One region of the Massilia jejuensis genome, then DNA from elsewhere that is predicted to be linked to it. Evidence: predicted binding sites of a transcription regulator. Region 1 holds the regulator's gene; each other region holds the start of a gene.
What was found. Region 1 encodes FliA, which starts transcription of late flagellar genes. Its sites were predicted from a motif close to CTAAAGTTTNNNNNNNNNNNGCCGNTA; they were not measured.
Positions count from the first base shown of each region.

Region 1 (3,273 bases):
TCGGCCTCGCTGTCGCGCTACCTGATCGACAAGATGCCGGCCAACAAGGACGCCGCCGAGGCGATGCGCTGGATCAAGACCGTGCTGGCGCGCAACCTCACCACGATGGCAGACGAGGATACGCTGCTCGACCAGGGCGGCGTGTTCGCCCTGGTCGGCCCGACCGGCGTCGGCAAGACCACTACCACCGCCAAGCTGGCCGCGCGCTGCGTGATGCGCCACGGTCCGGAAAAGCTGGCCCTGATCACCACCGACGCCTACCGTATCGGCGGCCACGAGCAGCTGCGTATCTACGGCAAGATCCTGGGCGTGATGGTGCATTCGGTGAAGGACGAGGCCGACCTGCGCATCGCCCTGAAAGAGCTGCGCAACAAGCACACGGTGCTGATCGACACCATCGGCATGTCGCAGCGCGACCAGATGGTGACGGAGCAGGTGGCCATGCTCGCCGGCGCCGGCGCGGACGTGAAACGCCTGCTGTGCCTGAACGCCACCTCCACCAACGAAACCCTGGCCGAAGTCGTGCGCGCCTACCAGGGCAGCGGCTTGCATGGCTGCATCATGACCAAGCTCGACGAAGCCGCTTCGATCGGCAACGTGCTCGACGTGGTAATCCGGCAGAAATTGAACCTGCATTACATCTCGAACGGCCAGCGCGTGCCGGAAGACCTGCACCTGGCCGACCGCGCGATGCTGGTCGACCGCGCCTTCCGCAGCCGCCGCGATGCGGCCAACAATGTCGAGGACGCCGACCTGCCGCTGATGATGGCGAACACGGGCAACCTGCACAAGGACGAGAGCCTGCGCGAGGTGCGCGTTGGCTAGTTTCGACTTTGACCAGGCCGAAGGCCTGCGCCGGATGCTGGCCGGCCCCAAGCCGCGCATCGTCACCTTTCTTTCCGCCACGCCTGCCGACGACAAGGGCGCGATGCTGGTCAACCTGGGCGCCTCGCTGGCCCAGGCCGGCAACGAGGTGCTGATCGTCGACGCCTGCCGCCGCGATGACGGCGCTGCCCGCCGCCTCGGGCTGGAGCGCCATGCGGGCCTGCTGCAGGTGGCGCGCCAGGAATGCGCGCTGAGCCAGGTGGTGCAGCTGGCCCCCCAGGGTTTCAACGTGGCGCTGCTGGCGCGCGACGGCCAGGTGCCTGCGGCGGGCAGCGACGAGGCGCGCCGCCTGTCGACCGCCTTCGGCGTGCTGGTGAAGAAGCAGGGCGGCATCGTCATCGTCGATGGCGAACTGGACCGCGATGGCGGCTTCCCCGTGCCGCTGCTGGCCGATTCCGAAATCGTGATCCAGGTCTCGACCAGCGCGACCTCGATCACCAACGCCTACGGGCTGGTCAAGCGCCTGGCGCAGGCGCTCGGACGCCGTCCCTTCGGCATCCTCGTCACGGGCGCTTCCGAGGCCGAGGCGAAGGTGGTTTACGATAATATGTCGGCGGCAGCAAGTCGTTACCTTGCGGTAACATTGACCTCGATGGGTTCGGTGCCGGCGGACGAATACCTGCACCGCGCGGCGCGCCTGGGGCGCTCGGTGGTCGATGCCTTTCCGCTGGCGGGGGCGTCGGTCGCTTTCCGCGCGCTGGCGGGGCGCTTTGCGCTGCCTCCCCTGACCCGGTTGGAGCGCCAGAGCGGCGGCGCGCATTTTGGTTCCTGAGAAAAAAAGCACAAGCATGTATACCGTCAAAGGGAAAGCGGACAAGAACCATATGCTCACCGAGCATGCCGCGCTCGTGAAGCGCCTGGCGCACCAGATGAAGGCCAAGTTGCCTCCCTCGGTCGAGGTGGACGACCTGATCCAGGCCGGCATGATGGGCCTGCTCGATGCCATCAACCGCTATGAAGACAACCACGGCGCCCAGTTCGAGACCTATGCCGTGCTGCGCATCCGCGGCGCCATGGTCGACGAGCTGCGCAGCAACGACTGGCTGCCGCGTAGCACCCGTTCGAGCATGAAGAAGGTCGAGACGGCCATGACCAAGCTGCAGCAGCAGCTGGGCCGTCCGCCGAGCGAGCTCGAGGTGGCCAAGTCGCTCGGCGTCTCGCTCCCGGAGTACCAGGAAATGCTGTTCGAAGGCGGCGGCCACCAGCTCGTCTATTACGAGGATTTCCACGACGAAGACGGCAACGACAGTTTCCTGGACCGCTATGCGGTCGACGACGACGACCCGCTGCGCGCGCTGCTCGACACCGACTTCCGCTCGGCCGTGATCGAGGCCATCGATTCCTTGCCGCCGCGCGAGAAGATCCTGATGGGCCTGTATTACGAAGAAGAATTGAACCTGAAGGAAATCGGCGCGGTGCTCGGGGTGTCCGAGTCGCGCGTCTCGCAACTGCATACGCAAGCGGTGGCCCGCCTGCGCGCCTCGCTCAAGGAAAAGCTGTGGACTTCGCCAGCCTGATCGGCCTGGCGCTGGCCGTGGCCGGCCTGGTCGTCGGGCATACGCTCGACGGCGGGCGCTTCGCGTCGCTGGTCCAGCCGGCGGCGTTCGCGATCGTCGTGGTCGGCACCTTCGGCGCGGTCTTGCTGCAATCGGAAGCGCGCACCTTCGCGCGCGGCATGCACATGCTGCGCTGGGTGTTCTTTCCGCCGAAGAGCCGGCGCCAGCCGCTCTCGCGCGAGATCGCGCTGTGGAGCCATACGGCACGGCGCGACGGCCTGCTGGCGCTGGAGCAGTACATGGGCGCCAAGGATCTGTTCATCCAGAAAGGCTTGCGCCTGATCGTCGACGGCATCGCGCCCGAAAAAATCCGCAACCTGCTGGAAACGGAAGTAACCGCCATCGAATTCGCCGAGCGCCAGGCCGCGCGCGTGTGGGAAGCGGCGGCCGGCTATTCGCCGACGATCGGCATCGTGGGCGCGGTGCTGGGCCTGATCCACGTGATGGAAAACCTGTCCGATCCGGCGCGCCTGGGCTCGGGCATCGCGGTGGCTTTCGTCTCGACCGTGTACGGCGTCGGGCTGGCGAACCTGTTCTTCCTGCCGGTCGGGAACAAGCTCAAGGCGATCGTGTCGGACCAGGTCGCGCAGTACGAAATCCTGATCGACGTGTTCCACGACATCGCCAGCGGCAACCACACGCGCGTGGTCGAGGAGCGCGTGGCCAGCCTGCTGGCGAAGCGCTGACATGGCCAGGAAGCGCTACGACGAGACGAGCGAACACCACGATCGCTGGCTGATTTCCTATGCCGATTTCATCACGCTGCTGTTTGCCTTCTTCGTCGTGATGTACGCCATTTCGGTCGTTAACATCGGCAAGTACAAGGTGCTGT
Region 1 is NZ_JBHSMS010000003.1:92,022-95,294, reverse strand. Features, by position in the region: gene flhF (flagellar biosynthesis protein FlhF) at 1-825, shown strand, start outside; gene ACFPOU_RS00535 (MinD/ParA family ATP-binding protein) at 818-1,657, shown strand; gene ACFPOU_RS00530 (RNA polymerase sigma factor FliA) at 1,674-2,402, shown strand; gene ACFPOU_RS00525 (flagellar motor protein) at 2,384-3,127, shown strand; gene motD (flagellar motor protein MotD) at 3,129-3,273, shown strand, end outside.

Region 2 (3,273 bases), on a different contig from region 1:
GACGGCGGCCAGCGCAGCGTGCGCCTGGTGACCCTGTGGCTGACGCCGGACCCGAACCCGGCGCCGCCGCCGCCGCCCGTGCCCGAGACGCCGAAGCTGCAGCCGGCGCCCCAGCTTCCTGCCCCGGCCCGCGCGCCGGTGCCGGCGCCGCGCCTGGCCGCTGCCCTGCATGCGGGCGAGGAATACGTGGAAGCGGGCGGGCCGACACCGCCCGTGCCGCGCAAGGCCGCGCCCAGGCCGGCGCCCGTGAAAAAAGCGGCTGCTCCCATGAAAGCCGCGGCCGAAGCGCCCAGCTGCGCCCCGCAGGCGCCCAGCGCGCATGTGGACGCCTGCGTCGCGCTCGGCGAGAAGAATACAGCGCTGCATCGGCAACTGGACCGGCTCGAAGACAAGGTCAAGCTGCTGCAAGGCACCGCGCCGCCGGCGCCGCCGCGGCCCGTCGCGGCGTCCGCCCCGGCGGCGCAGGCGACACCCGGCGACGCCCCCACGGGCGCGCCGCGCATCCACCGCAAGCCGAAGAAGGCCGAGCCGCCCGCACCCGACACCCCATGGCAGCTGATCGGCGCCGGCCTGGCCGCCATGCTGGCGCTCGGCGCCCTGGTGCTGATGCTGCTGCGCCGCCGCCACGGCGCCGGCTTCGGCAAGATCGCGGCGCTGCACAAACCGGCCAAGCTGCCGAAGGCGGCGCCGGTACCCGGCGCGCCGACGCCGCATTTCATGGCGGCGGTGAAGGCGCGCCTGATGCCGGGACGGGGCAAGGGAACGCCTTCCAAGGCGGCCGAACCGGTCCTGGACGACGCGATTTCCCAGCCGGAACAGGGCACGCACGAATCGATCACACATCCTTAAAATTTGCGCTATACTGAATTTGTTGGTTATCAAAACCACAAAACGAAACAGAGTTCGGCGCAGCCACCACCGATAGCGTGGCGCGGGTACCGGATGTACGTCGCGAGACGCCTGTTTTCGGAAGCGGTCACGCTGCCAACAGCGGCAGCGGACGCCGGATGCAACCGGCAAAGAGGCAACACCGGGACGACCTGGTGTTGCTCTCCGAATTCATACGCAACCCCTTGCGTAGCAAACAAGCGCCTGCGGGCGCTTTTTTGTTGTGCGTCCACTCGGCGCACGCTTCGGGAGTGCGGACCCGTCGGCAGGGTGGTGCGGGAGGGCTCGGTCGGCATGCTCGCTCCCTCCGTTGCGATTGCAGGCGTCTTTCGTCCAGACGTAAAAAAAGCGCCCGCAGGCGCTTGTCGTACGACGCGGGGAGGGCGGTTCAATGCGCGCGCATCGCGCGCTCCAGCTGGCCCATCCATGGCTCGGTCACGTCGCGCACGGCGCGGTCGTTGGCCATGATCTGCTTGAGCAGGTCGATCTTGCGCAGGCGCTTGGCGCCTTCCAGCGGCGGCACGCCGCTTGCCGTCGCGCCCGCCTGAGCCGCGCACTGCGCCTTCAAGCTGTCGAAATGCTTCCAGTCACCCGATTGCGCCGCGACCGCCATCTTGCCCGTCAAGCCAGCAATATTTTCGTACATCGAGAGAACTTCGTTGGAGGTCATGTTAGTGCCGCGACAATTTTTTTTCGGCTGGATTACCGGTTGTCCTCCTTTTACGGCAGGGCGCGGTGGAACTTTAGGGGTATTTGCGAAAATAATTGAAAAGTTTTTCCAGCCGCGCGCTCCGGTCGCCGGGGGCGTCGGCCGACGCGCCATGCGGACAGGGGAGAGCGGTACACTGACCGACACGTCGCGGCCAGAACTTCGGACCGGATGCGCTGGCCGCCTTGCCGGCAGCGCTACCGTGATGCGTCATCCGGTCCTTATATTGTCATCCAATCCTTCATCATTCGAGGAAAAGCATGCAGACTCGCTGGACACCGACGACCACCGCCATCGTTCTGGCCTTCTGCGGTGGCGCCCTGGGCGCGCCGGCGATCGCCGCAGTCCAGGCAGGCCAGGCGGTCCAGGTCGCGCCGCCCGCCGACAAACCCGCCCCAGGCAAGAGCGCCGCCATGACGGTGCTGCCGGGCGACGACTTCTTTACCTGGGCCAATGGCGACTGGCTGGCCAGGACCGAGATCCCGGCCGACCGCGGTTCCTGGAGCGCGATGGGCGCCCTGGCCGAGGATACCAACGAGCGCATCGCAACAATGATCGAGGAACTCGGCGCGGCCAAGGGCACGAGCGGCGAAGCGCGCAAGGTGGCCGACTTCTACGCGGCCTACATGGATGAAGCCGGTATCGAGAAGCGCGGCCTGGCGCCGCTGAGACCCGTGTTGGCGAGTATTGCCGGCATCAAGGACAAGGCCGGCCTGGTGCGCGCGCTCGGCGGCTCGATCCGCGCCGACGTCGATCCCCTGAACGCCACCAATTTCTTCACCGAGAACCTGTTCGGCCTATGGGTGGCGCAAGGCCTGGCCGAACCGTCCCGCAACCTGCCTTATCTGCTGCAGGGCGGTCTCGGCTTGCCGGACCGCGCCTATTACCTCGAGAACAATGCGCGCATGGCCGAGCTGCGCACCCGGTACCAGCAGCACATCGCCGCCATGCTCAAGCTGGCCGGCATGGACAGGAGCGACGCGCGCGCCGCGCGCGTCTTCGAACTCGAGCTGGCGCTGGCGCAGACCCACGCCACGCGCGAGGAGTCGGCGAATATCCAGAAGTCAAACCATGTCTGGACCATGCAGGATTTCGCGGCCAAGGCCCCGGGTGTCGACTGGAACGCCTTCTTCAGGGCGGCCGGCTTGTCCGGCCAGGACCGCTTCCAGGTCTATCACCCGGGCGCCATCGTCGGCGCGGCCAAGCTGCTGGCCGACGCCGACGTCGCCACCTGGCGCGACTACCTGGCTTTCCACAAGCTGAACCAGTACGCAGGCCTGCTGCCGAAGGCCTTTTCCGACCAGCGCTTCGAATTCAATGGCAAGGCGCTGAGCGGTGCTCAGCAGCAGTCGGGGCGCTGGAAGCGCGCGCTCGGCGCCACCAATGCGGCGATGGACGAGGCCGTCGGCAAGCTCTACGTCGCCCGTTATTTCCCAGCCGAAAACAAGGCCAAGGTACAGGCAATGGTGGCCAATATCATCGACGCCTTCAGCCGCCGTATCGACAAGCTTGCGTGGATGGCGCCGGCCACCCGCGCGCATGCCCAGGCCAAGGTGAAAGCGCTGTATGTCGGCATCGGCTATCCGGAGCGCTGGAAATCCTACGACGGCTTGCGCGTGGTCGCCGGCGACGCCTTCGGCAATGCGATCCGCGCCGAGGAATACCATTATCGGCAA
Region 2 is NZ_JBHSMS010000040.1:111,748-115,020, forward strand. Features, by position in the region: gene ACFPOU_RS13595 (FimV/HubP-related protein) at 1-849, shown strand, start outside; gene ACFPOU_RS13600 (flagellar protein FliT) at 1,277-1,558, opposite strand; gene ACFPOU_RS13605 (M13 family metallopeptidase) at 1,858-3,273, shown strand, end outside.
Region 2: the regulator FliA is predicted to act here: its motif matches at 1,609-1,635, upstream of ACFPOU_RS13600 (flagellar protein FliT).

Region 3 (3,273 bases), on a different contig from region 1:
CAGTGCACGCTCGACGTCGTCACGCTGAGCGAAAACGCGCCTTTGCCGTGCGAACCGCTGGCGGGCTTGACGAAGTATTCACCGGGCGCCAGCACCCTGGCCAGGTCGGCTGCCGCCAGCACATGGGGAATCGTGCTGTCGCCGGCAGGCGCTCTGGTAATCAGCGCAACAATGTTCGCCGTCGGTATCGCGTGCCGGCTGCAATGCTCGAAGAACTTGATCTTGTTGTCGGCCAGCTCGCACCCCTCTTTCGAGGCGATGGCGGCATAGCGCTTCTTCAGCGGCTCGTTGTCGAGGTAATCCGACCAGGTGTGCTTCGGCACGTCGGCCAGGCTGTAGAGCGAAAACAACTTGGCGCCGAGGCCGAGATTCGTACGCGCATAGAGGGGGCCCCAAAGCAGATGCATGTCGGACGGACGTCTGATCGACGAGAGGGCATATCGCTGCGCGCGCATGTACTGCGAGGCGACATCCAGTACTTTTGACAGCTTCATTGCTCTACCCTTTACTTGACAGGTTTGCCCCTGGGCCCCGCACCAGTGCGGATCGTGCACGAACGGGGGCAAACATGATAACGCATTAACAGTTCAGCCCGCTTCAATCGGGCCTTGCCGGACGGGCGCTGCGCAACGACGACGGGCGCGCACAGGACCTTGTGGGATTATTGCGGCGCTTCGACCGTATAGCCCCTGGCCTGCAGCGTCGCGATCACGCCTTTCGGATTGAGGATTTCCTTGATATGCACGACCGTGAAGGTGCTCGCATTGGTGGCGAGCGCCTTCTCGGCAGCGGCGACCCATTGCGCCAGGGCAGTCTCCTGCGCGGTCTTGAGTTCCGGCTGATTTCTCCCGAGCGAACCCGTACTCAGGGCGTGGATGCAGGCATTGGCCCGGTCGTCGAAGCTCAGCTTGCGAATGTCGTCCAGGTCGCCGATCGCCCAGGCATTGGCATGGGCGCGCATGGCCTCGACGTCGGTGTCCAGGCTTTCAATCGTTTTCAGCAGACAAGGCACATCGTCCATTGCCGACTTCTTGAACTCGCGCGCCGCCTTGCCGGGATCCTTGATGGTGACGCGATAGGTGGCGTCCGTGAACTTGAGATTGTGCTTCTCCGCCAGTTTTCCGACCTGGATGCGCACCGCGTCGCCGCCCGAAAGTCCGGCTTGCTTCAGGGCGCGTGCATACAGTTCCCCGGCGACGAAGGCGGGGCGTTGGCGTTCGATACCGCTGTCGTTGGCGAAAAACTTGGCCTTCAAGGGCTCCCAGCGCGCATACAGCGCCGGTGGCAGCACGTCCTTGAGTTCGGCGCCGTCCGGATTCTTCTTGATTCCGATCAGGAAGGGCAGCGCCGTCACGGCTCCCAAGCCGACCTCGATCGAGACACCCGGCGCCTTCAGGTATTCCTGGGAGGTCGCGATGACCCGCTCGACCCTGCTCGAGCGCCATTCCATTTGCGCCGGCAGCGGCGCATAGGTGCCGAGCACCCACATCACCTTGCCGTCCTTCGATACCTTCCACAAACCCGGTCCCGGGCGGCTGCCGGAAACGAGGATCGTTTGCGGGATCGCCTCGCCATCGTCCATGGTCGGCACGGCCGCCGCGCTCGCCGCGGCCGGCGAAGCGACCGGCGGCGCCTCGGTTTGTGCCCATGCGGGCAAGCGCAAGAAGCACAGGCACAAGGCGGGAATGACGTGTTTCAACATCGTGGCATCTTTCTAGTTGTTAGCCGAACGATATTGTGTTGCCACTAATCGATATATGCAAGCGACAAGATGTTACAAGAGCCATATGCATGGCTAATAACTCGGGCAGGCGGCTTTCGCGTGCCGCGCGCGCGGGACGGTGCGCGAGGGAAGCGCGACACGCTGGCAACCCACGCACGGACAGGCGCGATTTTGGGATAAATATTTCCTGCAGCCATCAAGATCCGGCGCCAACGGCCGTTATCCAGACTGATAGCGCCACCTGGCGCCTGCACTTACCCGGATCGATCATGAAACTCGCCGCTGTCCTCATCCTTGCCGCCGCTTCGCTGCTGTCCGCCTGCGGCGCCATGCGCATGTCGAAACCCGTCCCGGCGCAGCCGGCCATCGTGACCCTGAACGCCACCGGCTACGGCGCCGTCAACATGGCCGCCTGCGACGGCCAGTGCGACCGCGTCGCGCCGGCCCAGCGCAAGCTGCTGGCCATGCGCGCCGCGCGCCTGGACGCTTACCGCGCCATGGCCGAACAGGTCTACGGCCTGCGCATCGAAGGCGGCAGCACGGTTGGCTCGCTGGCGCTGAAAGACGACAGTTTCAAGGTGTATATTGACGCCTTCATCCGTGGCGCGCGCGTGACGAACAACGTCCAGCGCGAAGACGGCACCTACGAGACGACCGTGGAGATGGATTTCGACACCAATGCGGCCCAATCCCCCGCTCCTTCCGCGCATGCCGCCCCGACGGCGGCCAAGAACGCGCGCACCCTGGTGGGCAATGCCGGTTCCGGCGCCGCCTACGGCGCGTCGTTCTACCATGCCCGGTAAGTCCGGATTGCTTGGCGGCGCCTTGCTGGCGCTGCTGCTGAATCTTTCCATCCCCGCCCGCGCCGCGCCGATCGAAGCCGAAGGCGTGGCCTCGGTCGCCGACGGCGGCCTGGCGCGCGCCCGCCAGAACGCCATCCGCGACGCCCTCGAACAGCTCGGCCTGCGCAGCGGCGCCCGTGTCGACCTGGCCGCCGGCGCCGCCACTGGGGGCAAGACGGTCGGCAGCAGCCGCGTCCAGCCGACCGCCGATTTTTCGCGTTATACAGTGCTGCGCGAATGGCAGGCCGGCCAGCTGCTGCACGTGCGAATCGCGGTGGACGAAGCCGACGCGCGCCCGCGCGGCAGCGTCGATCTCGGCTACAAGAAAAAGCTCGTCGTCACGCCCTTCCACGTGCGCCGCTCGCCGCAGCTCGACGACGTCGACGACATCGCCATCCGCCTGCCGCAGGAGCTGCTGCGCCGCATGGGCGCTTCCGGCAAATTCCTCGGCAAGGAAAGCCCCTACGTCCTCTCGCCCGGCGCCACCGGCCCGAGCGCGGACACGGCCGCCGTGCGCCGCCTGGCCGCGCTGTACGAAAGCCAGTTCGTCGTGTCGGGCGAGATCGTCGACGCCAGCCGTTTCGAGCAGCCCACGTATTACGGCTTGATCAGGAAGAACGCGCGCCGCATCGAGCTCGCCTTCTATGTGCACGACGGTCTTTCCGGCGCCCTGCTGGCACAGCGTACGGCCATGGTCGAACAGGTGGG
Region 3 is NZ_JBHSMS010000044.1:1,812-5,084, forward strand. Features, by position in the region: gene ACFPOU_RS14735 (sugar-transfer associated ATP-grasp domain-containing protein) at 1-494, opposite strand, end outside; gene ACFPOU_RS14740 (TraB/GumN family protein) at 662-1,702, opposite strand; gene ACFPOU_RS14745 (LPP20 family lipoprotein) at 1,993-2,526, shown strand; gene ACFPOU_RS14750 (flagella assembly protein FlgT middle domain-containing protein) at 2,516-3,273, shown strand, end outside.
Region 3: the regulator FliA is predicted to act here: its motif matches at 1,919-1,945, upstream of ACFPOU_RS14745 (LPP20 family lipoprotein).